2 regions of the Flexivirga oryzae genome follow, and region 2 is predicted to be linked to the other one. Evidence: predicted binding sites of a transcription regulator. Region 2 holds the regulator's gene; the other holds the start of a gene.
What was found. Region 2 encodes Rex, which represses fermentation and respiration genes when NADH is low (regulators of the CRP and FNR family bind a similar motif). Its sites were predicted from a motif close to CTTGTGAANNNNTTCACAAG; they were not measured.

Region 1: the regulator Rex is predicted to act here: its motif matches at 2,110-2,129, upstream of FHU39_RS23655 (geranylgeranyl reductase family protein).

Annotation. Positions count from the first base shown of each region.
Region 1 covers NZ_JACHVQ010000007.1:72,530-76,840, forward strand. The annotation lists gene FHU39_RS23645 (NuoB/complex I 20 kDa subunit family protein) at 1-346, opposite strand, end outside; gene FHU39_RS23650 (NADH-quinone oxidoreductase subunit A) at 360-725, opposite strand; gene FHU39_RS23655 (geranylgeranyl reductase family protein) at 778-2,091, opposite strand; gene FHU39_RS23660 (demethylmenaquinone methyltransferase) at 2,335-3,036, opposite strand; gene FHU39_RS23665 (isochorismate synthase) at 3,106-4,311, shown strand, end outside.
Region 2 covers NZ_JACHVQ010000002.1:302,079-306,389, forward strand. The annotation lists gene hemC (hydroxymethylbilane synthase) at 1-844, opposite strand, end outside; gene FHU39_RS14420 (glutamyl-tRNA reductase) at 841-2,139, opposite strand; gene FHU39_RS14425 (redox-sensing transcriptional repressor Rex) at 2,136-2,807, opposite strand; gene FHU39_RS14430 (glutaredoxin family protein) at 3,220-3,483, opposite strand; gene FHU39_RS25000 (lysophospholipid acyltransferase family protein) at 3,486-4,311, opposite strand, start outside.

The DNA.
Region 1 (4,311 bases), on a different contig from region 2:
CGATCGCGTAGTTGTTGAACATGCCGCCGGAGCTGGCGCACACGCCCATCGAGATGACCCACTTCGGCTCGGGCATCTGGTCGTAGACCTGTCGCACGACGGGGGCCATCTTCTGGCTGACCCGGCCGGCGACGATCATCAGGTCGGCCTGGCGGGGTGTCGCGCTGAAGCGCTCCATGCCGAACCGGGCGATGTCGTAGTCGGGCGTGCCGACGGCCATCATCTCGATCGCGCAGCACGCCAGACCGAACGTCGCCGGCCAGACCGAGCTCTTGCGCATGTAGCCGGCGACCTGCTCGACCGTGCTCAGCAGGAAGCCCGCCGGAAGTTTCTCTTCGATTCCCATGTCTTGGTCAGCCTCAATCCCACTCAAGTCCGCCGCGGCGCCATACGAAGGCGTACGCGATGAACACGGTCACGACGAAGAGCACCATCTCGACGAGGGCGAACAGGCCCATCCGGTCGAACGACACCGCGAACGGGTAGAGGAACACCGACTCGATGTCGAAGATGATGAACAGCATCGCCGTCAGGTAGTACTTGATCGGCACCCGCCCGCCGCCCTCGGCGTGCGGGCTCGGCTGGATGCCGCACTCGTAGGCGTCCGCCTTGGCGCGGTTGTAACGCTTCGGACCGGCCAGCGCGCTGGCGCCGACCACCGAGAAGATCGCGAAGGCTGCACCGATGGCCGCGAAGAACAACAGCGGTGCGTATGAGTAGTTCATGCTTGCGGATCCTTCCGAACGTCGCCGTTCCTGCGGATGGAGGGGTGGTCGCTCATGCTGCGGGCACCACCCGTGACAACAACGACATCACGCGATCGTCGAGCTTGCCACCGTGTTCGTCACCGAGGTTGGCCATGATCTTCAACAAGAGTTGCATCATCGTCTTGCGTGGTAGGCCGAAACGCACGGCAAATCGCATGATTTCCGGGTGGCCGATCAGCTGCGCGAAGTAGCGGCCCACGGTGAAGTAGCCGCCGAGCGCGTCCTTCATCACCTGCGGGTAGGACTGCAGGACGCGTTCGCGACCGGCGTCGTCGGAGCGGCCGAAGGCCTGCGCGATGACCTCGGCGGCCAGCCGGCCCGACTCCATGGCGTAGGCGATGCCCTCGCCGTTGAACGGGTTGACCATGCCGCCGGCGTCACCGACCAGCAGCAGGCCGTCGGCGTAGTGCGGCTGCCGGTTGAAGCCCATCGGGAGCGCGGCGCCGCGGATCGGGCCGCGGATCGTCTCCTCGTTGTAGGTCCACTCCTCCGGCATGGTCGCCACCCAGCGGCGCATGACGTCCTTGTAGTCGGTCTTGCCGAAGGCGCTGGAGGTGTTGAGGATGCCGAGGCCGACGTTGCTGGTGCCGTCGCCGACGCCGAAGATCCAGCCGTAACCGGGCAGCAGCACCCGCTTGCCGTTCTTGTCGGTCGACCACAGCTCCAGCCACGACTCGAGGTAGTCGTCGTCGTGGCGGGGGCTGGTGTAGTAGGCGCGGACAGCAACACCCATCGGGCGATCGTCCCGCTTGTCGCGGCCCATCGCCAGCGACAGGCGCGAGGAGTTGCCGTCGGCCGCGATGACCAGCGGCGCCCGGTAGGTGAGCATCCGACCGGTCGGGCGGTCGTTCTCGCCCATCTCCTTGGCCTGCACGCCGATGATCGCGCCGGTGCGCTCGTCCTTGACGGGCGAGCTGACGTTGACACCCTCGCGCAGCCGGGCGCCGTACTTCACGGCGTGCTTGGCGAGGATGTCGTCGAAGTCCTGGCGGGTGCGGACCAGGCCGTACGGCGGGAAGCTGGCCACGTCCGGCCAGTCCAGCTGCAGGCGCATGCCACCACCGATGATGCGCAGCCCCTTGTTCTTGATCCAGCCGTCGTGCTCGGGGGTCGGGACGCCGAGGGTGATCAGCTCGCGGACCGCGCGCGGGGTGAGTCCGTCACCGCAGACCTTCTCGCGCGGGAAGTGCGTCTTCTCCAGCAGGAGGACGTCGAGACCGGATTTGGCGAGGTATGCGGCTGTGGCTGATCCACCAGGGCCGGCGCCGACGATGATGACGTCGGCGCTCTCGTCCGGGGCAGGCGTAAGGCCAGGGAGGCTCACTCGGGTGAATCTTTCTAGCTTGTGAACGTCTTCACTAACCCATGCACTGTATTCCCAGCCGCTTCCTCAAACCTACTTAGGCGAACCTAATCCGTCATACCGGCGCGCCCCGGGCACCCCAGCCCACCGGCCCGATCCGCCGACAGGCTCACATACCCATCGACCGGCTCAGCAAATCGGGCCCGAATCACCAATATTTCTAGGCCCTCCGGCACTTTCTGGGCCTCTCGGCAGGAGGGTCGGTCAGAGCTTGGTCGGTTTGGTCGCGCGGTGCAGCGCGACGATGCCGCCGGTCAGGTTGCGCCATTCGACGTGCGCCCAGCCGGCGTCCTGCAGCTGGGCGGCGATCCCGGCCTGGTCCGGCCAGGCCTGGATCGACTCGGCCAGGTAGACGTAGGAGTCGGCGTTCGACCCGACGCGGCGGGCGACGCGCGGCAGCGCGCTCATCAGGTACTCGCTGTAGACCTTGCGGAAGCCCGGGTTGGTCGGCGTCGAGAACTCGCAGATGAGCAGCTTGCCGCCGGGCCGGGTGACCCGGCGGAACTCGCGCAGCGCCTCCTCGGTCGACTGCACGTTGCGGAAGCCGAACGACATCGTCACCGCGTCGAAGGAGTTGTCGGCGAACGGCAGTTGCATCGCGTCGGCGGCGGTGAACGCCATACCCGGCCGCATCTCCTTCCCCTTGCGCAGCATGCCGAGCGAGAAGTCGGCCGGCACCACGTGTGCGCCGAGGCGCTCGAACGGCAGGCTGCTGGTGCCGGTTCCCGCGGCAATGTCGAGGACCACGTCACCGGGGCGGACCGCGAGCGATTCGACGACCACCTTGCGCCACCGGCGGTTCTGGCCCATCGCCATCACGTCGTTGGTCAGGTCGTAGCGAGCCGCTACCTGGTCGAACATCGAGGCGACGTCACGGGGCTGTTTGTCCAGGCTGGCTCGATTCATCCGTGCATTGTCCCGTATGCCGAAACGCGGGCCGCAGTGCCGGTCGGCGTAAGGTGACCGCTCGTGACCCTGCCGCTACCTCAATCGGACCCGGCCCTCGTGGTGCGCTCCACGCGCATCCAGGATCCCGGCGACCTCGTCTCGCTGATCCCGGACGACGCCGAAGCCCCCGTCAGCTGGCTGCGCGACGGCGACGGGTTCGTGGGATGGGGCACGGCCGCCGCCATACAGACCCACGGCACGGCACGCTTCGACGACGCCGAGCGGTGGTGGAGCGGGGTCGTGCGCGACGCCGTCGTCCGCTCCGAGGTCGACCTGCCCGGTGCGGGGCTGATCGCGGTCGGTTCGTTCGCCTTCGCCGCCGCGTCCCCCGCCGGTGGTGTGCTGCACGTGCCCGAGACCGTCGTCGGACGGCACCACGACGTCTGCTGGCTCACGACGGTCGGCACCGCCGCACACCTGCCCACAACCCCGGCGCTCGCCGCCGGGTCGGGCGCGGACGCGCCGGTCATCGCCGACGTCCGGGACGGGGCACTCAGCGACAACCAGTGGACCGAGGCCGTCGGCGCGGCCGTCGAGCGCATCCAGTCCGGTGCACTGGACAAGGTCGTGATGGCACGTGACGTCGTGGTGACCTCGAGCACCGACATCGACCCGCGGCACATCCTGCGCAACCTGTCGGGCGCCTACCCGAACACCTGGACCTACAGCGTCGACGGGCTGATCGGCGCCACTCCGGAGATGCTGGTGCGCCGGCAGAAGGGTCTGGTGACCTCGCGGGTGCTGGCCGGGACGATCCGCCGGACCGGCGACGACGAGCACGACCTGGCGCTCGCGGCATCGCTGGCCCGGTCCAGCAAGGACCTCGAGGAGCACGAGTACGCCGTGCGTTCGGTCGCCGACGCGCTCTCCCCGCACTGCTCGTCGATGAACGTCCCCGAGTCGCCGTTCGTGCTGCACCTGCCCAACGTCATGCACCTGGCGACCGACGTGGCGGGTGTGCTGCACGAGGACGTGTCGTCGCTGACGCTCGCCGCGTCGCTGCATCCTTCAGCCGCCGTCTGCGGCACGCCGACGCTGGCCGCACGTGATCTGATCGCCGAGCTGGAGCAGATGGACCGCGGCCGGTATGCCGGGCCGGTCGGCTGGCTGGACGCGACGGGTGACGGCGAATGGGGCATCGCCCTCCGCTGCGGAGCCCTCGAATCACCTTCGCAGATACGGCTTTTCGCCGGTTGCGGCATCGTCGCGGGCTCGGAACCGGCGGCGGAGCTC
Region 2 (4,311 bases):
CATCCTCGAACGGGCCGGTCTTGGACCGGCGCAGGTCGAAGCTGCCGTCGGTGCGGCCGACGAACGCCCGCAACGAGATCTCCAGGCCGCCGTCGACGTCCTCGCTGACCTCGGCGAGCGCTCCCAGTGGTGCCGAGCAGCCCGCTTCGAGCCGGGCGAGCACGGCGCGCTCCGCGGCGACGGCGGCGCGGGTGTCGGGGTCGTCCAGCTGCTGTATTACGTCGTGCAACGCGGCGTCGTCCGCGCGGATTTCGAGGGCGAGGGCGCCCTGGCCGGGTGCCGGCAGCATCTGCAGGGGGTCGATGGCCTCGGTGACCTCGTCGAGGCGGCCGAGCCGCGCCAGGCCGGCGCGGGCCAGCACCACCGCGTCGACCTCGCCGCTGCGCACCAGGCCGATGCGTGAGTCGACGTTGCCGCGGATGTCGCGGAAGGTCAGCCCGAGACCGAGGGCCGCCAGCTGCGCGACGCGGCGCGGCGAGCCGGTGCCGACGACCGCGCCCTGCGGCAACTCGCCCAGGGTGAGGCCGTCACGCGCGACCAGGACGTCACGTGCGTCCTCGCGCGGCGGTATGGCGGCAATCGTCAGACCACCGGCCGGTGCGGTCGGTAGGTCCTTGAGCGAGTGCACGGTGAGGTCTATCCGGTTGTCGCGCAGGGCGTTCCGGATCGCGGTGGCGAAGACCCCGGTGCCGCCGAGCTGGCTCAGCGAGGCGCGGTTGGTGTCCCCTTCGGTGACGATCTCCACGATCTTGACCTCGTGGCCGAGCGCACGCAGCCGGTCGGCGATCAGGCCGGTCTGCGTCAACGCCAGCTTGCTGCGGCGGCTGCCGACACGAATCCTCATCGGCCACCTCCAGCGGCTTCGCCGTGGGGAATCTGGGAGACGCGCGACTCGTGCGGGTTCAGGTCGAAGAGGGTCCGCAGCAGCGCGGCGTAGTCCTGGCCGCCCTGCTCCTCCCCCGCGAGCTGCTTGATGCGGACGGTCGGCGTGTGCAGGATCTTCTCGACCACGCGGTGCACGGTCATCTGGACCTGTGCCTCGTCGTGCTCGGACAGCTCGACCCGCTGGGCGAGTCGGGTCAGTTCGGCGGCGACGACGTCGGCGGCGCGGGCGCGCAGCTCGGCAACCGCGGGTGCGACGGCTGCGGCACGGCGCGCGACGAGGAATTCGGCGACCTCCGCGCTGACCAGGTCGTGCGCGGCGGCCAGTTGGGTCTTCTCGGCGTCGTCCGTGACGGAGGCGTTGAGGTCCTCCAGCGAGATGAGGGTGATGCCGGGCAGGTCGGCGAGTGCCGGGTCGATGTCCCGCGGCAGGGCGAGATCGACCAGCAGGGTGGCCTTCTCGGATGTGTCGACGTTGTCCAGGTCGAGGACGTGGCCGACGGCGCCGGTGCAGGAGATCACCAGGTCGGCCTCCGCGACGGCGGCGGTCAGCTGCGTCCAGTCCCCCGCGACACCGCCGGTCGCCTCCGCGAGCCGGGCGGCCTTGGCGGGGGTGCGGTTGATGATCGTGAGGTTGCCGACCCCCGCACGCGCCAGGGTGTGCGCGGCCAGCCCGCTCATCGCGCCCGCCCCGACGACGAGGGCGCGTTGCGCACTGAGCTCGCCGAGGGTGGACTGCGCGAGGTCGAGGGAGCGCTCGACGAGGGACCGGCTGACCGAGTCGATGTCGGTCTCGGTGTGCACCCGCTTGCCGACCCGCAGTGCGTGCTGCATGAGCGCGGACAGGGACGGGTCGAGGTGGTCGCCCTCCTGGGCGGCGCGCAGGGCGTCCCGCAACTGGCCGAGGATCTGCGCCTCTCCGACGGCGACGGAGTCGAGACCCGACGCGACCTGGAAGGCGTGTGCGACCGCACGGTCCTCGAAGTGGACGTAGAGGTGCTCGCGCAGCTGCGGCACGGCCAGTCCGGTTGCGACGGCAAGGGATTCGGTGATGCCGGTGACCGCACCGTGGAACGTCTCCACGTCGGCGTAGATCTCGACCCGGTTGCAGGTGGACACCACGACCGTGGCGTTGACGTGCTCGTTGCGCTCGAGGGCGACCTCGAAGTCGTCGATCCGGTCGGCGCTGAGGGCCACCTGCTCGAGGAGTTCGACGCCGCTGGTGCGGTGCGACATACCGATCACGATCAGGCTCATCGAGCGTCACCCCACTTGCCGAACTCGTCGTCCCGGCCACGCTGTTCGTGGAAGGCGAGGATCTGCAGCTCGGTGGCCAGGTCGACCTTGCGGACCTCGACCCCGGGCGGGACGGTGATCATGCACGGCGCGAAGTTGAGGATGGATCGGACACCGAGTGCGATCGCCTGGTCGGCGGCCTGTTGCGCGGCGTGCGGCGGGGTCGCCAGCACCGCGATGATGCTCTCGGGCGCCTGCTGGGCCAGCTCGGCGAAGTCGATCACCTGCAGTCCGGCGATCTCGGTGCCGATGATCGCCGGGTCCTCGTCGACCAGCCAGCGGACGCTGAAGCCGCGGGTCGCGAAGCCGCCGTAGGCCGCGAGCGCGTGACCCAGGTTGCCCATCCCGATGATCGCGACGGACCAGTCGTGGTGCAGGCCGAGTTCGCGGGAGATCTCCTCCGAGAGGCGCTCGACGTCGTAGCCGACACCGCGCACGCCATACGATCCGAGGTGGGAGAGGTCCTTGCGCAGTCCCGCGGAGCGGACGCCGGCCGCCTCGGCGAGTTCTTCGGAGGAGACGACCTCGACGCCCCGGGAGTCCAGGGCCGCCAGAGCACGCAGGTAGAGCGGTAGCCGAGCCACGGTGGCTTCGGGAATCTCCCGACGGGCGGCCGATGCGGTGCTCACTGGCGCTTCGACTCCTCATGCGTCTCGGGCAGGCGTATACCAAACGCCGGCCACAGAGGATCAATGACCCCCTGACTCTAGGTCTTTGTGAACGCGGGCACAAAGTCGCAAATTCCCGGCAAAAGTGCTAGGCGGGGGTCGGGTCGTGCCGCGAGAGCCGCTCGTGATAGCGGAACTCCGCACGGCACAACGATTTCGGCCGTGTTCGGGCAGCCGCGGCGCCGGACCGCACCCGGTCGTCATCTACCGTCGAGTAGCCGTTCGCGCCGCCCGTCCCGCAGGTCCCCCGCACCCATTTCGCCGAGAGGCTCACAAACGACCGACAGGACACGTAAATTCGCGACTCCGAGGCCGTGCATGGGCGGTTTTCTGGGCCCCTCGGTGCGTTGCTGAGCCTGTCGGCATGGTGGGGTCAGCGTTTGCCGAAGATCCCGCGCCGGGCGAGCGCCTTGCGCAGCCGCTGCTCGTCGACCCGCCAGTAGTCGTGCTGCTTGCCGTCGACCAGGGTCACCGGGATCTGTTCGGCGTATGTCGCGAGCAGCTCGGGCTCCTCCAGGATGTTGCGCTCGGTGAAGCTCTCCCCGGTGTCCGCGCAGACCCGCTCGATCACCGCACGCGCCTGGTCGCACAGGTGGCAGTCGGGCTTGCCGATGAGGGTGATGCGCGGGGTCGTCATACCTAGAAGAAGACCGAACGACGTTGCAGCAACAGCGAATAGAGCGACTGCTGGATCGTTTCGCGGACCTGGTCGGTGAGGTCGAAGACCAGCATCGGGTCGTCGGCGGCGGCCGCACCGTAGGAGTCCGTCGCGATCGGCTCGCCGAACTCGATGATCCACTTGCTGGGCAACGGGATCAGCCCGGCCAGCCCGAACAGCGGGAACAGCGGGGTGATCGGGAAGTAGGGGAAGCCGAGCAACCGGGCCAGGCCCTTGAGGTTGCCGATCATCGGGAAGATCTCCTCCGCGCCGACGATCGAGCACGGGATGATCGGGACCTCGGCGCGCAGCGCAGCCGCGACGAACCCGCCGCGCCCGAAACGCTGCAGCTTGTAACGCTCGGCGAACGGCTTGCCGACGCCCTTGAACCCCTCGGGGAAGACGGCGACCAGCTCACGCTGGGCGAACAGCCGCTCGATGTCCGGGTTGGATGCCAACGTGGTGCCCGCCTTGCGGCTGAACTCACCGATCAGCGGCGACTCGAAGACCAGGTCGGCACCGAGCATGCGCACGTGCCGGTGCCTGGGGTGTTCGTCGTGAATGGCGACCTGGGTCATCAGCCCGTCGACCGGCAGCGTGCCGGAGTGGTTGGCCACGACCAGCGCCGGCCCGTCGTCCGGGATGTTCTCGACGCCACGCACCTCGACACGGAACCAGCGCTTGTAGAGCGGGCGCAGGATCGGCAGCCAGACCTTCTCGGTGAACTCGGGGTCGAACCCGAAGTCGTCGATCTCGTAGTCGCCGGTCAGCCGGCGACGCACGAACGCCAGCGCCGCGGCGATCCGC